4 regions of the Streptomyces sp. AM25 genome follow, and region 1 is predicted to be linked to each of the others. Evidence: riboswitches for the same ligand, from Rfam matches in the RefSeq annotation. Region 1 holds a riboswitch; each other region holds the start of a gene.
The links. A riboswitch is a leader RNA that binds a small molecule or an ion and turns the genes downstream of it on or off. The one in region 1 is predicted to bind cobalamin.
Positions count from the first base shown of each region.

Region 2: another riboswitch for cobalamin. It lies ahead of ACLHRZ_RS24580 (CbtB domain-containing protein); the one in region 1 lies ahead of cobN (cobaltochelatase subunit CobN).
Region 3: another riboswitch for cobalamin. It lies ahead of ACLHRZ_RS12535 (ribonucleoside-diphosphate reductase subunit alpha); the one in region 1 lies ahead of cobN (cobaltochelatase subunit CobN).
Region 4: another riboswitch for cobalamin. It lies ahead of ACLHRZ_RS13700 (SCO2321 family membrane protein); the one in region 1 lies ahead of cobN (cobaltochelatase subunit CobN).

Region 1 covers NZ_JBKIWN010000003.1:194,175-199,422, forward strand. Annotated here, with positions in the region: gene ACLHRZ_RS04890 (precorrin-2 C(20)-methyltransferase) at 1-1,306, opposite strand, end outside; gene ACLHRZ_RS04895 (precorrin-8X methylmutase) at 1,303-1,956, opposite strand; gene cobG (precorrin-3B synthase) at 1,953-3,239, opposite strand; cobalamin riboswitch at 3,383-3,507, shown strand; gene cobN (cobaltochelatase subunit CobN) at 3,542-5,248, shown strand, end outside.
Region 2 covers NZ_JBKIWN010000018.1:47,684-52,931, forward strand. Annotated here, with positions in the region: gene ACLHRZ_RS24560 (DUF72 domain-containing protein) at 1-66, shown strand, start outside; gene ACLHRZ_RS24565 (PP2C family protein-serine/threonine phosphatase) at 76-1,167, shown strand; gene ACLHRZ_RS24570 (cupredoxin domain-containing protein) at 1,442-1,774, shown strand; gene ACLHRZ_RS24575 (histidine phosphatase family protein) at 1,831-2,403, opposite strand; cobalamin riboswitch at 2,464-2,651, shown strand; gene ACLHRZ_RS24580 (CbtB domain-containing protein) at 2,653-2,856, shown strand; gene ACLHRZ_RS24585 (CbtA family protein) at 2,877-3,638, shown strand; gene ACLHRZ_RS24590 (permease) at 3,742-4,881, opposite strand; gene ACLHRZ_RS24595 (50S ribosomal protein L25/general stress protein Ctc) at 4,940-5,248, opposite strand, start outside.
Region 3 covers NZ_JBKIWN010000008.1:197,398-202,645, forward strand. Annotated here, with positions in the region: gene ACLHRZ_RS12530 (ribonucleotide-diphosphate reductase subunit beta) at 1-777, opposite strand, end outside; gene ACLHRZ_RS12535 (ribonucleoside-diphosphate reductase subunit alpha) at 777-3,170, opposite strand; cobalamin riboswitch at 3,334-3,459, opposite strand; gene ACLHRZ_RS12540 (LLM class flavin-dependent oxidoreductase) at 3,728-4,777, shown strand; gene ACLHRZ_RS12545 (hypothetical protein) at 4,836-5,027, opposite strand; gene ACLHRZ_RS12550 (MerR family transcriptional regulator) at 5,024-5,248, opposite strand, start outside.
Region 4 covers NZ_JBKIWN010000009.1:214,812-220,059, reverse strand. Annotated here, with positions in the region: gene ACLHRZ_RS13705 (aldehyde dehydrogenase) at 1-591, opposite strand, end outside; cobalamin riboswitch at 709-855, shown strand; gene ACLHRZ_RS13700 (SCO2321 family membrane protein) at 982-2,232, shown strand; gene ACLHRZ_RS13695 (SCO2322 family protein) at 2,232-2,867, shown strand; gene ACLHRZ_RS13690 (CbiQ family ECF transporter T component) at 2,884-3,984, shown strand; gene ACLHRZ_RS13685 (ABC transporter ATP-binding protein) at 3,981-5,248, shown strand, end outside.

The sequences.
Region 1 (5,248 bases):
CCTTGCCCACCTGCCAGGTGCGGCTGCGCGAACCGGGGTTGTACAGCGCCAGCACCAGGTCCGCTGCCGCCGCCGCGCGCAGGCGTTCCGCGACGACCTCCCACGGCTTGAGGCGGTCGGACAGCGAGACGACCGCGTAGTCGTGACCCAGCGGGGCGCCCGCGCGGGACGCCGCCGCGTGGGCGGCCGTCATGCCGGGGACCACCCGCACCGGCACCTCGCGGTACGGGCCCTCCGAGGCGACCTCCAGCACCGCGGTGGCCATGGCGAAGACCCCGGGGTCGCCGGACGAGACGACGGCGACCCGGCGGCCCTGCCGGGCCAGGTCCAGGGCGAACTCGGCGCGTTCGGACTCCACCTTGTTGTCCGAGGCGTGCCGCTGCTGCCCCGGGCGCACCGGCACCCGGTCCAGGTAGGTCGTGTAGCCGACCAGGTCCTCCGCGGCCGCCAGCGCGCCCCGCGCCTCGGGCGTCAGCCACAGCGGCCCCGCCGGGCCGAGCCCGACGACCGTGACCTCGCCCCGGCCCTCCGCAACGGGCTCGGCGCCCTCCCCCATAGCCTGAACGGCATGGGAGGTACCCCCATGGCTCGGCAGCACCGCCACCGAGAAGTACGGCACGGACCCGGGGTCCACGTCCGCAACGCGGCCCGTGCGCTCCCCGCTCATCGTGGCGCGCTCGACGTACCGTGCCTCCGCCAGGCGGCCCGAGCGCTCCAGCGCGCCCTTCACCGCGGGGAAGGTGCGGCCGAGCTTCATGACCACGGCCGAGTCGGTGGCGGCCAGGCGGGCCGTCAGCTCCTCCTCGGGCAGGGTGCCCGGAAGGATCGTCAGCACCTCCTCGCCCTCCACCAGCGGCTCGCCGAGCCGGGCCGCGGCCGCGCTCACCGAGGTGACGCCGGGGACGACCTCGGTCGGGTAGCGGTGGGCCAGCCGCTTGTGCATGTGCATGTACGAGCTGTAGAAGAGCGGGTCGCCCTCGGCGAGCACGGCCACGGTGCGCCCGGCGTCCAGGTGCGCGGCCAGCCGGGCGGCGGCCTCCTCGTAGAACTCCTCCATCGCGCCCCGGTAGCCGCCCGGGTGGTCGGTCGTCTCCGTGGTGACGGGGTAGACGAGCCGCTCCTCGATGTGGTCGGGGCGCAGGTGGCGTTCGGCGATGGTGCGCGCGATGGAGCGGCCGTGCCGGGCGCTGTGGTAGGCGACGACGTCGGCGGCGGCGACGACCTCCACCGCCCGTACGGTCATCAGGGACGGGTCGCCGGGGCCGAGGCCCACTCCGTAGAGCCGTCCGGACTTGTGCTCGCTCACTCTTCCTCGCTCGCTATCGCATTGATCGCGGCCGCGGCCATGGCACTGCCGCCGCGCCGCCCCCGCACCACCAGGTACTCCAGCCCCAACCGGTTGCTCGCCAGCGCCTCCTTGGACTCGGCGGCACCGATGAAGCCGACCGGTATGCCGAGCACGGCCGCCGGGCGCGGTGCGCCCTCCGCGACCATCTCCAGCAGGCGGAACAGCGCGGTCGGCGCGTTGCCGACGGCCACCACCGCGCCGTCCAGCCTGTCGCGCCAGAGTTCCAGGGCCGCGGCGCTGCGCGTGGTGCCCATGCGCCGGGCCAGTTCGGGCACCGACGGGTCGGCGAGGGTGCACAGCACCTCGTTGTCCGCGGGCAGCCGCTTGCGGGTGACGCCGCTGGCGACCATGTTGGCGTCGCACAGGACGGGCGCACCCGCGCGCAGCGCCTCGCGGGCGCGGGCCACGGCCTGCGGGGACCAGGCCAGGTCGCGGACGAGATCGGTCATCCCGCACGCGTGGATCATGCGCACGGCCACCTTGCCGACGTCCGGCGGCAGTCCGCCGAGGTCGGCCTCGGCGCGGATGGTGGCGAAGGACTGGCGGTAGATGGACGCGCCGTCCTTGTCGTAGTCGAACACTGTGCCCTCGTCGCCCTCGTCGTTCATCGTGTGGTGGTACGGGCCGCCGCCACCGCGCCGGCCAGGTCTGCTGACGGCACCGTCACCGGTGCCGTCTCCGTCGCCCCGTCGCGTATCGCGATGCGGTAGCCGTCGCCCGTCGCCAGGACGTCCACCCACCAGCCGCTGTCGGCGGGGTGGCCGCAACGGCGTTCGCACCCCGACCAGTACACGGGCAGGGGCTGCCCGGGGGCGGACCGCGCGAGGCAGGCCGCCGCGTCCGCCCGTACGTCCGCACGGGACTTGGCGCAGCCGGGGCGGCCGGCGCACGCGCCCGCGCGGTGCCAGGCGGATTCGGGGGAGGTGACGAGTCCCGCCTCCGCGAGGGCCGTCAGGCGGGCGGGGGCCTCGTCGGCGGGGAGGCCGGGGACGACGATGCCGCGCCACGGGGTCACGCGCAGCTCGCCGGAACCGGCCGTTGCGCACAGCAGCCGCCACTGGCCGGTGTTCAGACGGCCGAGCGGGGCCGTGACCGACAGCGCGGTCCGGCCGCCGGGGCCGGGGACGAGTCCGGGGGGCGTGGGGGTGCCCGTCCGCGGAGCCCTCTCGGCCGACTCGGCGGCGATGCCCTCGGCGGCGAGCTGTTGCCCCAACACGTCCAGGCGCGGCCGCTGTCCGGCGGGGAGTTCGGCGACCCGCCAGGCGGTGCTGCCGTTGCGACGCCGCTCGCTCAGGAACCACTCGGCCGCGAGCACGGCCGCGCGCGGGGCGTGCGCAGCGGGGATGCGCAGGCAGGAGCCGGCCGCCGCGTAGGAGAGCAGGGCGTGTCCGTCGTCCGTTGCGATCAATGTCACATCGGGGACGAGGGCGGCGATATCGCCGCGGCCGTCGTCCAGGCCGAAGAGGAAACGTCCGGAAAGCTCAGTGATGTTCGGGTTCGCGCAGAGGAGCCGGTCCAGTTCGCGGGCCCAGGCCTGGACGTCGGCGGGAGCCGGGCCGTCGAGGCCGCAGAGCGGGGACGCCGCCACGTTCCGTACGCGGTCGTGCTGTTCGGAGGGCAGCAGGCCGGCCTCGCGGAGGCGGTTGCCGAGTTCACTGCCGCAGGTGGCGGGCAGGGCGCGGAGCTGGACGTTGCCGCGGGAGGTGAGGTCGAGGTGTCCGTCGCCCAACTCGTCGGCCAGGTCGGCCATTACCGATGCCTGACGGGCCGTCAGGAGGCCGCCCGGCAGCCGGATGCGCGCCAGCGCGCCGTCGTCCGCGGTGTGCAGTCGGAGTGCACCGGGGCAGCGGTCGCCGCCGGTGCGGACAGGGGGGTCGGTGGGGGCGGGCATGGCGGCGAGCATACCCACGGTGGGGGGTGCTGCCGGGCCCGTCGGCCGACTGCGGGTCGGTGGAGGCCGGTCGCGCCCACGCGGCGGAGCCGCATATCGAAACTGTCTCGCGCCCCTTCGGGGCGCCCCTCCGCCCCCGCTAGTATGACCACGCCAGAGACGGCGACAGGGGAGGAAGCCGGTGTGATTCCGGCACGGTCCCGCCACTGTGAGCGCGGCGGTGAGACGCCGGGCGAGTCAGGAACTCCCGCCGTCCTCACGACCACCCGGGGCGCGGACCCCGAGGAAGGGCCAGCCGCAGCATGCGCATCCTTCTCCTGTCGACGTCCGACACCGACCTGCTCAGCGCCCGCGCGGCCGGCGGCCCGGTCCCGTACCGGCTCGCCAACCCCGCCCGGCTCGCGCTCGAAGAGCTGCCCGTGCTGCTGGAGGACACCGACCTCGTCGTCGTACGGCTCCTCGGCGGCGTCCGCGCCTGGCAGGAAGGGCTGGACCTGCTGCTCGCGGGGGAGCGGCCCGTCGTCGTCCTCACCGGTGAACAGGCGCCCGACGCCCAGCTGATGGAGCACTCGACCGTGCCCATCGGCATCGCCGCCGAGGCCCACGCCTACCTCGCCCACGGCGGGCCCGCCAACCTCGACCAGCTGGCGCGGTTCCTCTCCGACACCGTGCTGCTCACCGGCCACGGGTTCGAACCGCCCGCCCCCGCCCCGTCCTGGGGCGAGCTCGAGCGCACCCCGCGCGCGGACAACCCCGGCGGCCCGCTCGTCGCCGTGCTCTACTACCGCGCCCACCACATGAGCGGCAACACCGCCTTCGTCGACGCCCTCTGCGGTGCCGTCGAGGACGCGGGCGGCCGGGCGCTGCCGCTGTACGTCGCCTCGCTGCGCGCCCCCGAGACCGAACTCGTCGACGCCCTGCGCGCTGCCGACGTCGTCGTCACCACCGTGCTCGCCGCCGGCGGCACCCGGCCCGCCGAGGCCTCGGCGGGCGGCGACGACGAGTCCTGGGACGCGGGTGCGCTCGCCTCCCTGGACGTGCCGATCCTGCAGGCCCTGTGCCTCACCGGCCCGCGCAGCGCGTGGGAGGAGAACGACGAGGGGCTCTCCCCGCTCGACTCCGCGACCCAGGTCGCCGTGCCGGAGTTCGACGGGCGCATCATCACCGTCCCGTTCTCCTTCAAGGAGGTCGACGAGGACGGCCTGCCCGCCTACGTCGCCGACCCCGAGCGCGCCGCCCGCGTCGCCGGCATCGCCGTACGCCACGCCCGCCTGCGCCACATCCCGGCAGCCGAGAAGCGGATCGCCCTCGTGCTCTCCGCCTACCCCACCAAGCACTCCCGCATCGGCAACGCCGTCGGCCTCGACACCCCCGCCAGCGCCGTCGCCCTGCTGCGCCGACTCCGCGCGGAGGGCTACGACTTCGGCGACGAAGAGGTCCCGGGCCTCGCGTCCGGCGACGGTGACGAGCTCATCTACGCCCTCATCGAGGCCGGCGGCCACGACCAGGACTGGCTCACCGAGGAACAGCTCGCCCGCAACCCCGTCCGCATCCCGGCCGCCGACTACAAGCGCTGGTACGCCCAGCTCCCGGCCGAACTGCGCGAGGCCGTCGAGGAGCACTGGGGGCCCGCGCCCGGCGAGATGTTCCTCGACCGCAGCCGCAACCCCGAGGGCGACATCGTGCTGGCCGCCCTGCGCCGCGGCAACCTGCTGATCCTCATCCAGCCGCCGCGCGGCTTCGGCGAGAACCCCATCGCCATCTACCACGATCCCGATCTGCCGCCCTCGCACCACTACCTGGCCGCCTACCGCTGGATCGCGGCCTCCCGCGAGGACGGCGGCTTCGGCGCCGACGCGATGGTGCACCTCGGCAAGCACGGCAACCTGGAGTGGCTGCCCGGCAAGAACGCCGGCCTGTCCGCCGCCTGCGGCCCCGACGCCGCCCTCGGCGACCTGCCGCTCGTCTACCCCTTCCTCGTCAACGACCCGGGCGAGGGCACCCAGGCC
Region 2 (5,248 bases), on a different contig from region 1:
GTCACCTTCGCCCGCGCCGCCGCCCGGCTGGGGCGCACGGTCAGCCGCACCCCGGACGGGAGTTGAGGCACCCGCATGGCGCCCGTCTCCACACCGTGGCCGCGGTACGTGCGGTTCGCTCCCGGCGTGCTGATCGCGGCCGGGCTGGCCTGGAACGCGTTCTCGCCCGCGAACTACTGGGGCGACCCGATGATGGCCGCGGCCTGCGTGGTCGCAGGTGCCCTGCTGTCGCTGCGGCACACGGCCGCCGTCGGCGCGGTCATCGTGGCGGGCGCGCTGCTGCTGACCGTCAAGGACGGCTACCTGGGCCACACCCCGGGCTGGCTCGAACTCGCCAACACCGTCTTCGCCGCCCTGATCGGCCTCGGCGTCAACCGCGTGATCGCCCGCCACGGGCGCCGCCTGGACGTGGTGCGCTCGGTGGCCGAGGCCGCCCAGCAGGCGGTCCTCCCCGTCCCGCCGTCCCGGATCGGCCCGCTGGCCGTCGCCGCCTGCTACCGCACCGCCCAGACCGAGGCGCAGATCGGCGGCGACGCGTACGCGGTGCAGCGCTCGCCGTTCGGCACCCGGGTGCTCATCGCGGACGTACGCGGCAAGGGGATGAGCGCGGTCGGCGCGGTGGCCCTCCTCCTGGGCGCCTTCCGGGAGGCCGCCGCCACCGCCCCCGACCTGGCCGGCCTCGCCGACCGCCTCGAACAGGCGATCCTGCGGGAGGTCGAGGACCGCAGCGAGGAACTGCGCATGGAGGGCTTCATCACGGCCCTGCTGGGCGAGTTCACCCAGGACGGCGACAGGCTCTCCCTCCTCAACTGCGGCCACCCGGCCGCCTACCTCTGCCCTGGCACCGGCGCCGCGGTCCGCCCGCTGGCCCCGCACGACGTCGGCCTCCCCCTGGGCATGAGCCCGCTGGGCGTCCCCCGCCCGGGCCCCGACTCCTGGACGTTCCGGGCCGGCGACACGCTGCTGCTGGTGACGGACGGGGTGACGGAGGCGAGGGACACCGCCGGGGTGTTCTACGACCCGGCGGCGCGCCTGGCGGGGCTCGGCCCGTTCGGCGGGCCGGGGGAGGCCGTCGACGCGCTGGTCGCCGACGTGGAGCGGTGGACCGGGGGGCCGCGGGACGACGACATGGCGATCCTGGCGGTGCGGCGGGAGGGACCGGAATGACCCGCCGACACCCGAGTGGCGGCGCTCGGGATGCGGAGTAGCGTGGTTCGTGTCTGGATGCGCGACCCGCATCCTGCGGGACGCGCGTGGACCCGCACTAGATTTCGATTGGGTCGACATCATGACTCCCGCAGACACTCCAACGCGCAAGCGCAGACGCCGCGTTGCTGCCTTGCTGTTGGCTGCCGGCACCGCCGCTGCGGTCCCCGCCGTGGGCGGGTGGTGCGGTGGTGGCCATGGGCACGGTGAACATGCCCACGGACACCGGCACGGCATGGTCGCGATGGCCCCGGTCATGGCCCCCTCCATGGGCATGGCCACGGTACCTGCGACCCCCATGACGGCGAACGCACCGGCGGCGGGCGCCAATCACGTGACGATCGCCGGCTTCGCGTACTCGCCGTCGACGCTCACCGTCACCAAGGGCACCACGGTGACCTGGACCAACAACGACTCGGCACCGCACACGGTGACCGGCTCGGGCGGTCTGAACTCGCCGACGCTCCGCAATGGCGGTACCTACAACTTCAAGTTCAACTCGGCCGGTACGTTCAGCTATTACTGCACGTTCCACCCGTACATGCACGGCACGGTTGTCGTGAAGTGAAGTGAGGAGCGACAGGCAGCCCCTGCGGCGAGCGCCGCGGGGGCTGTTGCTGCCGGTCAGGCCGGGTGCAGGGGCCGTCCGCAGTGCAGGTTCCAGCGCCCGGCGCGGCCGCTGAGGGTGGTCAGGGACAGCGGGTGGACGTCGAGCCGCCAGAAGACGGCCGGCGGCAGGCCGAGCGCGTGCACGACGGCCGCCCGGATCACGGCGGGTTCGGCGACGGCGAGGACCCGGCCGCTCTCGCCGCCCCGGCCGTCGAGCCAGGCGCCGATCCGCGCGGTGAGCGCCGCCGCCGACTCGCCGCCATGGGGAGCCGCGGCGGGGTCCGACAGCCAGGCGGCCACGTCGTGGGGGGCGGAGGCGGCCACCTCGCCCAGCGTCCGGCCCGCCCACGTCCCGACGTCCAGGTCGCGCAGGTCCGTTGCCGGCTCCGCGTCCAGGCCGAGAGCGGCGGCCGTCTCGCGGCAGCGTGCCGCCGGGGCGTACAGGTGCCGGTCGGCAGCGGGCAGCGCGGCCACTGCCGCGCGGGCCTGCTGCAGCCCGGTGGCGTCCAGGGATGCACCGTCGTCGAACCGGGCGTTCCGCAGGGCGGGGTTGGCCGCCGGTGACACGAACATCACGCGCACAGTCATGCTGGGTTCTCCCGACTCGGGGCAGGGACGGGCGCGAGTATGCCGTACGCCGTAGGCAGACCGGCCAGCACGCGGTACGGTCACGTGGACATGACGACGGGGGAACGGAAGCCGGTGGGAATCCGGCACGGTCGCGCCACTGTATCCGGTCATTGTCCGCGAAACCGCGGTCAGGGCAAGGGAGTCAGACCCGCACCTCGTCGTCCGGACCCGTGAGACGGGACGCGTGTTTCCCCAGGAGGTTTCGTCATGGCACACTCCGCCGCTGCACCGGTGGTCACCCCCATATCCCTGAAGACCCTTGCCCCGTGGGCGGTCTTCTTCGGCATCCTGATGCTGATCCTGCTGTACTTCGTCGGCGCCGAACAGGGCGCCACCTCGGTCTTCTCCGGCGCCGGCGTGCACGAGTGGGTGCACGACGGACGCCACCTGCTCGGCTTCCCCTGCCACTGACGAGGGCAGGGGGACGTCTCGTGAATCCCGTATCCGTACGGGCGTTGCTCGTCAGAGGCATGCTCGCCGGGCTCGCCGCCGGGGTCCTCGCGCTCGTGGTGGCGTATCTGATGGGCGAGCCGCACGTGGACGCGGCCATCGCCTTCGAGCAGGCCCACACCCACGAACACGGCGACGAACTGGTCAGCCGGAGCCTGCAGTCGACGGCAGGCCTGGCCACCGGAGTCCTCGTCTACGGCGTGGCGATCGGCGGCATCGCCGCCCTGGCGTTCTGCGTGGCCCTGGGCCGCATCGGCAGGTTCGGCCCGCGGGCCACGGCCGCTCTGGTGTCCGCCGGGGCCCTGATGGCCGTCTACGTGGTGCCGTTCCTCAAGTACCCGGCCAACCCGCCGTCCGTCGGCGAGCCGGACACCATCGGGAAACGGACCACGCTGTACTTCCTGATGATGGCGCTCAGCGTCCTGCTGGGCATCGCCGCCGTCATCCTCGGGAGAAGGCTGGCCCCGCGCCTGGGCAACTGGTACGCCACCGTGGTGGCTTCGGCGGCCTTTGTCCTCGTAATCGGCCTGGCGTACGCCTTCCTGCCGGATGTCAACGAGGTGCCGTCGGATTTCCCGGCCACCGTGCTGTGGCAGTTCCGCCTGGCGGCCCTCGCCATCCAGTGCACCCTCTGGACCGGCTTCGGGCTGCTCTTCGGGCACCTCGCGGAGCGCCTGCTGCTGCCCCGGGCGACTGCAGAGCGGCAGCCGGACGCCGAAGCCCGGACGGCTGCGACGAGTTGAACGGCCGCGTCCCGTGGCCTCGTCGCGCACCACGGGCGGGGCCGTGGGACGTTCACCGCGTGCAGAGGCCCGCACCGGTGCATCCGGGGGAACGTACCCCCTCCTACGCCCCCGGGTCGCCGCCCATCATCCGCAGCATCTCCCTCCCGCCCGTCCGGAAGAACCGCACCACCAGCACCGACGCGAGCCCCAGGAAAGCCACGTTGAGCCAGGTCGTGTAATTCCAGGAGATCCCCGCCATCGGAACCTTCGCCGCCCCGCGCCCGGGCACGATGCCCAGCAGGCCGAACACCCACTCCACCGCGTACCCCGCCGTCACCATCGCCACGAAGAACGTGGCCAGCAGGAACGCCGCCATTCTGCCGCCGTAGTACTTCCGGTAGATGTTCAGGATCGGCAGGATCAGCAGGTCCGCGAAGATGAACGACACCACACCGCCGAAACTGATGCCCCCCTTCCACAGCACCACCGCCAGCGGCACGTTCCCGATCGAGCAGACGAACGAGGCCATCGCCACCACCGGTCCGATGACCGGGCCCCACAATCCGGCCGCCAGCGGATGCCCTTCGAAGAAGAAGGCGCGCCAGAAGGCGTCCGGGACCCAGGCCGCGATGGCGCCCGCGATGAGCAGCCCGATGACCAGGTCCCGCAGAACGGCCGCCCATTCCATCACGAAGACGTGCGCGGTGGAGGTGAACCCCTCCGGCGACAGCAGCCGTTGCAGGAGAGTACCTTCTCGCTGCACGGACATGTCCATGGCCGCATGGCCCTCCATCGAGCCCGCCAGGCTCCGCCCCGCCTGTTCCCGCGCCCCGCGCAGCAGGTTCTCGCGGAGGAATGCGCGGAAGAGCAGTGCCAGTACCGCGATCATCACGGGGCCGCCGGTGAATTCGGCCACCGTGAACGGCCAGCCCAGCAACAGGGCCAGAATGATGCCGAGTTCGACGACCAGGTTCGTCGAGGCGATCTCGAACGCCATGGCCGCGGTGAAATGCGCACCCTTGCGGAACAGCGAACGCGCCAGCGCCACCGCCGCGTAGGAGCAGGACGACGAGGCGGCACCCAGGCCCGCGGCGAGGGCGAGAGTGCGGGGGCGGTCGTCGCCCAGCGCGGAGACGACGGCGGAGCGGCGCACCACCGCCTGGACGACGGCGGACAGGGCGAAGCCCAGGATCAGCGCCCAGGTGATCTCCCACGTCATGGAGCCGGTGAGCGAGAGGGCGTGCAGGACGGCGTGTGTCATGCCCGGAGCCTTTCCCGGTGCGGGGCGGCGTGCCTGCCGCCCCGCACTGCGGAGGGGCTCAGCCCTCCGCGGCCGCCTCCTCCTCGGCTTCGGCAGCCGGTGCCGCCGCCTCGCCCTCCTCGGCTTCTTCCTCCTCCTCCGGCTCCGCCTCGACCTGGGCGAGGACGACCTGCAGGACCGCGGCGTCCTCCTCCACCGCCAGCGACACCCCGCGCGGCAGCCCGATGTCCCCGGCGCGCACCGTGTGGCCGGCCTCCAGGCCCTCGATGGAGACGGTGAACCCCTCGGGAATGTGCGTGGCCTCGGCCTCCACGGGAAGGGCGTTGAGGATGTGCTCCAGGACATTCCCGCCGGGCGCCAGATCGCC
Region 3 (5,248 bases), on a different contig from region 1:
GCCGAACTGCAGCTCGGCCTCGACGGCCTCCTCGAGCATGTCGGTGACCTGCTGCCGGAGTTCGTCGTCGAAGAGCTCGGGCTCCTCCTGGCGCACGGTGTCGACGACCTCGAACGCGAAGTTCATGTGCATCGTCTCGTCGCGGAACACCCAGTTGGTGCCGGTCGCCAGGCCGTGCAGCAGGCCGCGGCTGCGGAACCAGTACACGTACGCGAACGCGCCGTAGAAGAACAGGCCTTCGATGCACGCGGCGAAGCAGATCAGGTTGAGCAGGAAGCGGCGGCGGTCGGCCTTCGTCTCCAGCCGGTCCAGCTTCTCGACCTCGTTGATCCACTTGAAGCAGAACTGCGCCTTGTCGCGGATGGACGGAATGTTCTCCACCGCGTCGAACGCGGCGGCGCGCTCCTCCGGGTCGGGCAGGTAGGTGTCGAGCAGCGTCAAGTAGAACTGGACGTGCACGGCCTCCTCGAAGAGCTGCCGCGACAAGTACAGGCGCGCCTCGGGGGAGTTGATGTGCTTGTACAGCGTCAGCACGAGGTTGTTCGCGACGATCGAGTCACCGGTCGCGAAGAACGCGACCAGGCGGCCGATCATGTGCTGCTCGCCCGGCGAGAGCTTGGCGAGGTCGGCGACGTCGGAGTGGAGGTCGACCTCCTCGACGGTCCAGGTGTTCTTGATCGCGTCGCGGTAGCGGTCGTAGAAGTCCGGGTACCGCATGGGACGCAGGGTCAGCTCGAAGCCCGGGTCGAGCAGGTTCTTCTGGCGTTCGGCGGACATTACTGGCAGGCCTCGCAGGACTCGGGGTTTTCCAGGGAGCAGGCGATGGCGTCCGCGTCGGGCGCGGCCTGCTGCAGGGGGACGGGGGCGGACGCGGCGGTGGAGCCGGAGGCCGCGCGGGCGATGCGGGTCGCCGGGCGCGAACGCAGGTAGTACGTCGTCTTGATGCCCTGCTTCCAGGCGTACGCGTACATCGAGCTGAGCTTGCCGATGGTGGGCGAGGCCATGAAGAGGTTCAGCGACTGGCTCTGGTCCAGGTACGGCGTGCGGGCCGCGGCCATGTCGATCAGGGAGCGCTGCGGGACCTCCCAGGCGGTGCGGTACAGGTCGCGCACCTCCTGCGGGATCCACTTCAGGTCCTGGATCGAGCCGTTGGCATCGGTCATCGCGTCGCGCGTGGTGGAGTCCCACACGCCGAGCTGCTTCAGGTCCTCCACCAGGTAGGTGTTGACCTGGAGGAACTCACCGCTGAGGGTCTCGCGCTTGAAGAGGTTGGAGACCTGCGGCTCGATGCACTCGTAGACACCGGCGATCGAGGCGATCGTGGCGGTCGGGGCGATGGCGAGCAGCAGCGAGTTGCGCATGCCGGTCTTCGCGATCCGGGCGCGCAGGGTGTCCCAGCGCTCCGGCCAGGTGGCCGTGGCGTCCGCGTAGTGGTCGGGGTGCAGCACGCCGCGGGCGGTGCGGGTGGCCTCCCAGGCCGGGTGCGGGCCGTGCCGCTCGGCGAGGTCGGCCGAGGCCTCGTACGCCGCGAGCATGATGCGCTCGGAGATGCGGGTGGAGAGCGCCTTCGCCTCGGCGGAGTCGAAGGGCAGCCGCAGCCGGAAGAAGACGTCCTGCAGGCCCATCAGGCCCAGACCCACCGGGCGCCAGCGGGAGTTGGACGAGCCCGCCTGCTCGGTCGGGTAGAAGTTGATGTCCACGACGCGGTCGAGGAAGGTGACCGCCGTGCGGACCGTGCGGTCCAGCTTCTCCCAGTCCATCCCGCCGTCGGCACCCAGGTGCGCGGCGAGGTTGACCGAACCGAGGTTGCAGACGGCCGTCTCGCCGTCGTTCGTGACCTCGAGGATCTCGGTGCACAGGTTGGACGAGTGGACGACGGCGCCCGGCTCGGCGGTCTGGTTGGCGGTGCGGTTGGAGGCGTCCTTGAACGTCATCCAGCCGTTGCCGGTCTGCGCGAGGGTGCGCATCATGCGGGCGTAGAGCACACGGGCCGGGATCTGCTTGACGGCCTTGCCCTCGGCCTCGTACGTGCGGTACGCGGCGTCGAACTCGTCGCCCCACAGGTCGACCAGGTCGGGGGTGTCCGCCGGGGAGAACAGCGACCAGTCGGCGTCCGCCTCGACGCGGCGCATGAACTCGTCCGGAATCCAGTGCGCGATGTTGAGGTTGTGGGTGCGGCGGGCCTCTTCGCCCGTGTTGTCGCGAAGCTCCAGGAACTCCTCGATGTCCGCGTGCCAGGTCTCCAGGTAGACGCAGGCCGCGCCCTTGCGCCGGCCGCCCTGGTTGACCGCGGCGACGGAGGCGTCGAGGGTGCGCAGGAACGGCACGATGCCGTTGGAGTGCCCGTTGGTGCCGCGGATCAGCGAACCGCGGGAGCGGATGCGGGAGTAGGAGAGCCCGATGCCGCCCGCGTGCTTCGACAGCCGCGCGACCTGGTGGTAGCGGTCGTAGATCGAGTCCAGCTCGTCCAGCGGCGAGTCCAGCAGGTAGCAGGACGACATCTGCGGGTGGCGCGTGCCGGAGTTGAACAGCGTGGGGGAGGAGGGCAGGTACGAGAGCGTGCTGGTGAGCCGGTAGAGCTCGGCCACGTCCTCCAGGGCCCGGACGGAGCGGTCCTCGGCCAGACCGCAGGCGACGCGCAGCAGGAAGTGCTGCGGGGTCTCGATCACGTTGCGGGTGATCGGGTGCCGGAGCAGGTAGCGGCTGTGGAGCGTCCGCAGGCCGAAGTACCCGAACCGGTTGTCGGCACCGTCGGCGAGGGCGTTCTCGACGAGGGCGTCGAGCCGCTCGGCGTGCTCGGCCACGAACGCGGCGGTCTCGTCGGCGATCAGGCCCTCACGGTGCCCGACGGCGACGGAGGCGGAGAAGGAGACCGCGCCCTGGCCGGCCGCCTCCTCCCGGATGGCGAGGGTGAGCAGCCGCGCCGCGAGCCGCGAGTACTCCGGCTCCTCGGCGATCAGCCCCGCGGCGGCCTCGGTGGCCAGGGACCGCAGCTCCGCCTCGTCCGACCCCGGGTGCCGGCCGCGCAGCGCGGCGGCGGCGACCTTGCCGGGGTCGGTGGCGGGCAGATCGGCGGTGAGATCGGTCAGGGTGCGCAGCAGCGCGGTCCCGGGACCTCCGGTCTCCTCCGCAGTGGCTGCTGAGACCGGATCGGCGGGCGCGATGGTCACGTGTGGCTCTCCCTCGCTCGGCTGGTCGGCTGGGGCCGCTCGGGAGGCGCTCGACGGATCGCGTACCGGCACACTTCTTCGGGGCATGCCGGACAGCGCCCATCGGCCCAACCCGCGAGGCCCGGACGTGTTCGTCACCCATGCCGGGCCCTGGGACGGCTCGGACGTGGGCGCGCTGACGGCAGGTCCTCGGACTTGTGGAGCGCATATGCGCATACATTCACCGTTGCGGGACAGTTCCGGATTTCCACCGGATTCCCCTGCGACGACAGCGAGGACGAGCATACATCTAGTGCCGGGGGTCGGGAGCGCCCCCACATGTTGTGTCGGCGCGTCGTCGAGCGGTTGCGGAATGTGCTAACGGACGGGGGCGTTGGGAACCGTTGCGGAGGTGCGGTGGCGGCGCGGTGAGGGGGGTTCAGGGGGCTTCGGGAGGGGCCTCACGGTGGACCCAGGAGGGCCTCAGGAGGGCCGGAAACAGCCGGGGACCGCCCGAGGGCGATGGGGACCGGCGTGGGGCCTTGTCATGCCCCGCAGCCCGATGCAGGGTGCCACCCATGAGGTTCAGCTACGCAATGCTCCCCGACTACCCGGTCCACGAGTCGCTGGCTGCCATCCGTCTCGCCGACGAACTCGGCTTCCACGCCTGCTACGCCGCCGACGAGACCTGGCACAAGGACCTGTGGCAGCTGTTCGCCGTCGCTGCCGGCCGGACGCGTGCCCTGCGCCTCGGGCCCAGCGTCTCCCCGGTCCTGCTGCGCGAACCCGCCCTGATCGCCCAGGCAGTGGCAACCCTGGACGAACTGTCCGGCGGCCGCGCCGAAGTCGTGCTGTCCAGCGGCAACTTCGGACTGCTCGCCCAGCACGGCATCGCATCGGCCGGCAACCGCCCGCTGTCGCGGGTCAAGGAGGCCCACCACGTCGTCCGTACGCTCCTCGACCACGGCAGCATCACGTACCGGGGCGACTTCCACTCCTACGACGGGCTGTTCACCTTCGCCCGCCCCGTCCAGGCCAGAGTGCCGGTCAAGCTCGGGGCCATGCGCGGCCCGAAGTCGTTCGAGGCGGCAGGCGAACTCTCCGACGGCTGCCACCACGCGCTCGGCTACAGCCGTGAGGCATGCGAGTACGCCGTCCGGCACATCAGGGCCGGTGCCGAACGCGCCGGCAAGGACTGGACCTCGCTCGACATCGGCGCCTGGGTCGTCTTCGCCACGGGCCCCGACTCCGCGCAGGCCAAGGAGGCCGCGCGCAGCATGGTCGGCATCTACGCGTCCTCCATGCCGGAGGAACTGCTGCACCGCAACGGCGTCGACCCCAGCGCCCTCAAGCCCGTGATCGAGGCGATCGCTGCGGGCGACCTGGCCCGCGGCATCCAGCTCACCCCGCCCGCGGCAGCCGACCGGCTGTCCATCGCGGGCACGCCCGAGGAGTGCCTGGAGAAGATCCGTACGCAGATCGCCCCGGCAGGCGTGAACCACATGATCTGCGCTGTGACGGACCGGACACTGGTCAAGGCCTTCACGGGCCGCGACCTTCCGGACGTTGCCGACGTCCCTGCCCAATTGCGGCTCATCCACGAGCGGATCATGCCCGCGTTCGCGTGATCGCGTGATCCGGGTGTCGTCAGGCCGGTGCGGCGCGGCGCGAGTGGCCTCCGGCCGGTCACGTCCCGCTGCGTGCCGGACGCAGACGGACGAACGTAACGGCCGCGTGCACGGCGAGGGCGACCGGCACGGAGAGGAGGAGGCTCCACGGAGCGATGCCCAGTGCAGCGAGGAGGCAGAGGAACGGAACGGTCAGCAGGGTGGGGACCGTGGACAGCAGGGCGATACGGGTCCGGGCGGGACGGTTCATGACCGGGTCTGCTCCTCGGTGCTGCGGCGGGCGAGGTCCAAGTAGTCGGCGAGCGCGTGCCATTCGTCCGCAGAGGCGGCGGCAGCCGGATCACCCGACATGGCCGCCGGGTCCTCGTACCAGGCCGCCCGCACACCGGCGCCGATCCCCGCATCGCCGCCGCCGAACAGGGTGCTCAACTCGGCCATGCGGGCCACCAGCCGCCGGACCCTCCGGTCGGC
Region 4 (5,248 bases), on a different contig from region 1:
CTCGGCGGCGATCTCCGCGAGGAGGTACGCGTCCAGCGGGGTCTCGGGCGACGGCTTGAGGATCACCGAGCAGCCGGCCAGCAGGGCGGGCGCCAGCTTCGTGGCCGCGGTGAACTGCGGCACGTTCCAGGGCACCACGGCCGCCACGACGCCGACCGGCTCGCGCCGCACGAGCAGCGGGCCGAGCGCGCCGGGCCGGCGCTCCTCGTAGGGGAAGCCGCGGGCGACGGAGACGGCGCAGTCCCAGACCATCACCGCGCCGAGCGCCTGCGCGAGGACGCCCCAGGAGTAGGGGGAGCCGTTCTGCGCGGAGATGACGCGGGCGAACTCCTCGTGCCGGGCGGCGATCGCGTCCTTGATACGGGTGACGACGGCGATCCGCTCGTCCGGCGGCAGGCCCGCCCAGACCCCGGAGTCGAAGGCGGTGCGGGCCGCGGCCACGGCCCGGTCCACGTCCGCGGGCGCGGCGTGCGGCACGCGCCCGATAACCTCCTCGGTGTGCGGCGAGACGACGTCGAGCACGGCGTCCGTCGCCGGGGCGGCCATGGTGCCGCCGATGAAGAGCTGTCCGTGCTCGACGATTCCGGTCATCTGTGAGCCCCTTCACGTCCGATGCATCTGACGTTCCATCAGATGGGGATAGCAGCTCCCCGTGGCACGGGCAATGGACGGGCCACGTGTGTGCGGTACGTAACCGCCCCGCCACGCATGCGAGCGTCCGGTTAAGGTGTCCGGGACAACTTCATCCCACCTCGGAACGGGGGAAGCCGGTGCGAATCCGGCGCTGACCCGCAACCGTGAGCAGGGCCCGGACCCTGCGAGCCGGAGCACCCGTACCGAGGCGGAACAGGCTCACCCGTCGAGGTATGCGGGGCCGGGCCGGTGCCCCGCGCTCCGCCGCGGCGGCCGCCGCGCGGCTGCGTACGTCCTCCCGAACAGACGGGTACAGACACGTACAGACACCGAGAGGCACCGACCCCCATGGCCCCCTCCTTCGCCGTCCACGCGCGCCGCGGCGCCACGGCCCTGGCCACCGCCGCCGTGCTGGGCGCCGCCGCAGCGCCCGCGGCCTTCGCCGACGGCTCCCCGTCCCCGGCGGCCCCGGGGCTGTACGGCGCCAAGGACCCCAAGTTCGACGGTGTCTTCCGGCAGTCGCTCGCCTTCGTCGCCCAGCACGCGACGGGCGTCTCCCCGGCCCCCGCGGCCGTGGACTGGCTGGCGGGCCAGCAGTGCTCCGACGGCGGCTTCGCCGGCTTCCGGGCCGACACCGGCAAGGCCTGCGACCCCAAGGCCGGCGAGTTCACGGACGCGACCTCCGCCGCCGTGCAGGGCCTGACCGCCGTGGGCGGCCGGGACGCGGCCGTGCAGAAGGGCCTCGGCTGGCTCAAGGAGCACCAGAACGAGGACGGCGGCTGGGGCATGACCCCCGGCGCCGCCAGCGATGCCAACTCCACCTCCATCGCGGTCGGCGCCTTCGCCGCCGCCGGCCAGGACCCGGCGAAGGCCGCGGCCAAGGGCGGCAGGAGCCCGTACGACGCGCTGCTGTCGTTCCAGCTCGGCTGCGACAAGAAGGAGGACGAGCGCGGCGCGTTCGCCTACATGCCGCAGAAGGGCGAGCTGCAGGCCAACGACCTCGCCTCGACCGCCGCCGCCCTGGCCGCCCTCGGCAAGGGCTTCGGGGCCGGTGCGCCGGAGAAGGGCGACAAGCCCGCCAAGCCGCTGGACTGCGCGGGCGACGACAGCGCGAAGCCCAAGGACGCGGCCGCGGCGGCCGACGCCGTCGCCGGGTACCTGGCCAAGAAGCTGGACGCGAACGGCGGGCAGCTGAAGTCCTCGATGCCGGGCGCCCCGGAGGGCCCCGACTTCGGCGCCACCGCCGACGCCGTCATCGCCCTCGCCGCGGGCGGGCACCGCGAGGCGGCCGGCAAGCCGCTGACGTGGCTGCAGTCCAAGGACAGCAAGACCGCCGAGTGGGCCGCGGGCGACCCGGGCCGGCTCGCCAAGCTGATCCTCGCCGCACACACCGCGGGCGCCGACCCGCGCTCCTTCGGCGGCACGGACCTGGTGCAGCAGCTGGGCGCCACGGGCCCGAAGGCGGAGCAGCCGGCGGCGAAGGAGGAGAAGAAGGACGGCGGCAGCGACTCGAACCGCTGGTGGATCCTCGGCGCCGCCTTCATCGCCAGCGTCGGTGTCGGCATCCTCCTCAGCGGCCGCATGAAGAAGAAGCAGTAATGCGCAAGGTGTGTGCGCTGCTGGCCGCCGGGATGCTCGCCGTGCTCGGCGCGGCGCCCGCGCAGGCGGCCGGCTACCGCTACTGGTCGTTCTGGCAGGCGGCGGACGGCGGCAAGGACTGGACGTACGCCACGCAGGGCCCGGCCACCGCACGCCCCGGCGACGGGGAGACGATCGGCTTCCGCTTCGCCGTCAGCGAGGACTCCGCACAGGCGGCGAAGCCGCGGGGCGCGGCCGACTTCGCGGCGGTGTGCGGATCCACGGCGGCGAAGGACGGCAGCAAGCGGGTGGCCGTCGTCCTCGACTTCGGCACGGCCGCGGACGCCCCCGCGGGCGCCACCCCGCCGGCCGCGCGCAGCGCGTGCGCCCAGGTCGGTTCGGATGCCAGTGCCGGCGAGGCGCTGGCCGCGGTGGCGAAGCCGCTGCGCTACAACTCCTCGGCGCTGCTGTGCGCGATCGCCGGGTACCCGGAGTCGGGCTGCGGCGAGCAGGTGAGCGGCGGAAGCAGGACGTCCGCAGCGCCGGAGAAGAAGAAGGACGACGGCGGACCCTCCGCCGGACTGGTCGCGGGCATCGCGGCCGTGGCCGTCCTCGGCGCAGCCGCCGCCTGGCAGGCCCGCCGCCGGCGCGGGTGAGGAACAGACGGCGCGGATGAGGAACAGCGGCGCACTGCACGCCGGCGCATGGTGGATCTGGGCCCTGGGGCTGGCGGCCGCGGCATCGCGGACGACCAACCCCCTGCTCCTCGGCCTGCTCGTCGGCGTCGCGGGCTATGTGGTGGCGGCCCGGCGGACGGACGCGCCCTGGGCGCGCTCGTACGGGGCGTTCCTCAAGCTCGGGCTGGCCGTCATCGGCATCCGCCTGGTCTTCGCGGTGGTCCTGGGCTCGCCGATCCCCGGTACGCACACGGTGCTCACGCTCCCCGAGGTCCCGCTGCCGGACTGGGCGCGCGGGGTGCGCATCGGGGGGCGGGTGACCGCGGAGGGCCTGGTGTTCTCCCTGTACGACGGGCTGAAGCTGGCCGCCCTGCTGGTCTGCGTCGGGGCGGCGAACGCCCTCGCCAACCCGGCCCGGCTGCTGAAGTCCCTGCCCGGCGCGCTGTACGAGGCCGGGGTGGCGGTCGTGGTCGCGATGACGTTCGCGCCGAACCTGGTCTCGGACGTGGCCCGGCTCCGCGCCGCCCGGCGCCTGCGGGGCCGCCCGGACCGGGGCCCGAAGGCGCTGTTGCAGGTGGGGGTGCCGGTGTTGGAGGGCGCGCTGGAACGGTCGGTGGCCATGGCGGCGGCGATGGACGCGCGCGGCTACGGACGCACGGCCCGAGTGCCGCGCTCCGTACGGCACTTGACGAATGTCCTGACGCTCGGCGGCCTGACCGGAGTGTGCGCCGGCACGTACGGACTGCTGGCGGACGAGGGCGCCGGGTACGGCGTCCCCGTCCTCCTGCTCGGCCTGGCCGCTGCGCTCGGCGGTCTGGTGCTGGGCGGCCGCCGCTCGGTACGGACCCGGTACCGGCCGGACGTGTGGGGACTGCGGGCGTGGCTGGTGTCGGGGTCGGGGGTGGCGGTCGCGGCGCTGATGGCCCTGGCGCCGGAGGGCCCGCTGCACCCGGGCGTCGTCCCGCTGACGGCACCGGTGCTGCCGCTGGGGGCGGCGGGGGCGGTGCTGATCGGGTTGCTGCCTGCGTTCGTCACCCCGCCCGCCCGTCCCGATTCCCGGCGACGTCCTGACGCTTCGAAGGAGGCACCGCAGTGATCCGGTTCGAGAACGTGACCGTCACCTACGACGGCGCCGCCGAGCCCGCCCTCCGCGACGTCGGTCTCACCGTCCCCGAGGGTGAGTTGTGCCTGCTGGTCGGCCCCTCCGGCACCGGCAAGTCCACGCTCCTCGGCACCGTCAGCGGCCTCGTCCCGCACTTCACCGGCGGCACCCTCCGCGGCCGGGTCACCGTCGCGGGACGCGACACCCGCACGCACCGCCCCCGTGAACTCGCCGACGTCGTCGGCACCGTGGGCCAGGACCCGCTCGCGCACTTCGTCACCGACACCGTCGAGGACGAACTCGCCTACGGCATGGAGTCCCTCGGCCTCCCCCCGCACACCATGCGCCGCCGCGTCGAGGAGACCCTGGACCTGCTCGGGCTCGCCGTCCTGCGCGACCGGCCCATCGCCACCCTCTCCGGCGGGCAGCAACAGCGCGTCGCCATCGGCTCGGTGCTGACCACGCACCCGCAGGTGCTGGTCCTGGACGAGCCCACCTCCGCCCTGGACCCGGCGGCCGCCGAAGAGGTGCTGGCCGTGCTGCAGCGCCTGGTGCACGACCTCGGCACCACCGTGCTGATGGCCGAACACCGCCTGGAGCGCGTCGTCCAGTACGCGGACCGGCTGATCCTGCTGCCCGCCCCCGGCGCGGCCCCCGTCTGCGGCACCCCGGCCGAGGTCATGGCGGTCTCGCCCGTGCAGCCGCCGGTGGTCGCCCTGGGCCGGCTCGCCGGGTGGTCCCCGCTGCCCCTCTCCGTCCGCGACGCCCGCCGCCGCGCGGCCCCGCTGCGCGAGCGCCTGGCCGACGCGGTGCCGGAACCCGGGCCCGTGTCCGTACCCCCGCAGCCGCGCCGGACGGGCCTGTTCCGCAAGGCGCCCCGCACCACCGCGCCGCCGCCCGCCGCCGAGGCGTCCGGACTCGCCGTCCGCCACGGCCGCGTCGACGCGCTGCGCGACATCGGCCTGACCGTCCGGGCCGGCGAGACCGTCGCCCTCATGGGCCGCAACGGCGCCGGCAAGTCCACGCTCCTGCGCACCCTCGTCGGCATGCACGAACCCGCCCGCGGCACGGTGCGCGTCGGCGACGCCGTACCGCACCGCACGAGCCCGCGCCGGCTCCTGAAGCGCGTCGGCCTCGTCCCGCAGGACCCGCGCGACCTGCTCTACGCGGACACGGTGGCCGCGGAGTGCGCCGCCGCCGACCAGGACGCGGCCGCGGCCCCCGGCACCTGCCGGGAGCTGGTCTCCGAGCTGCTGCC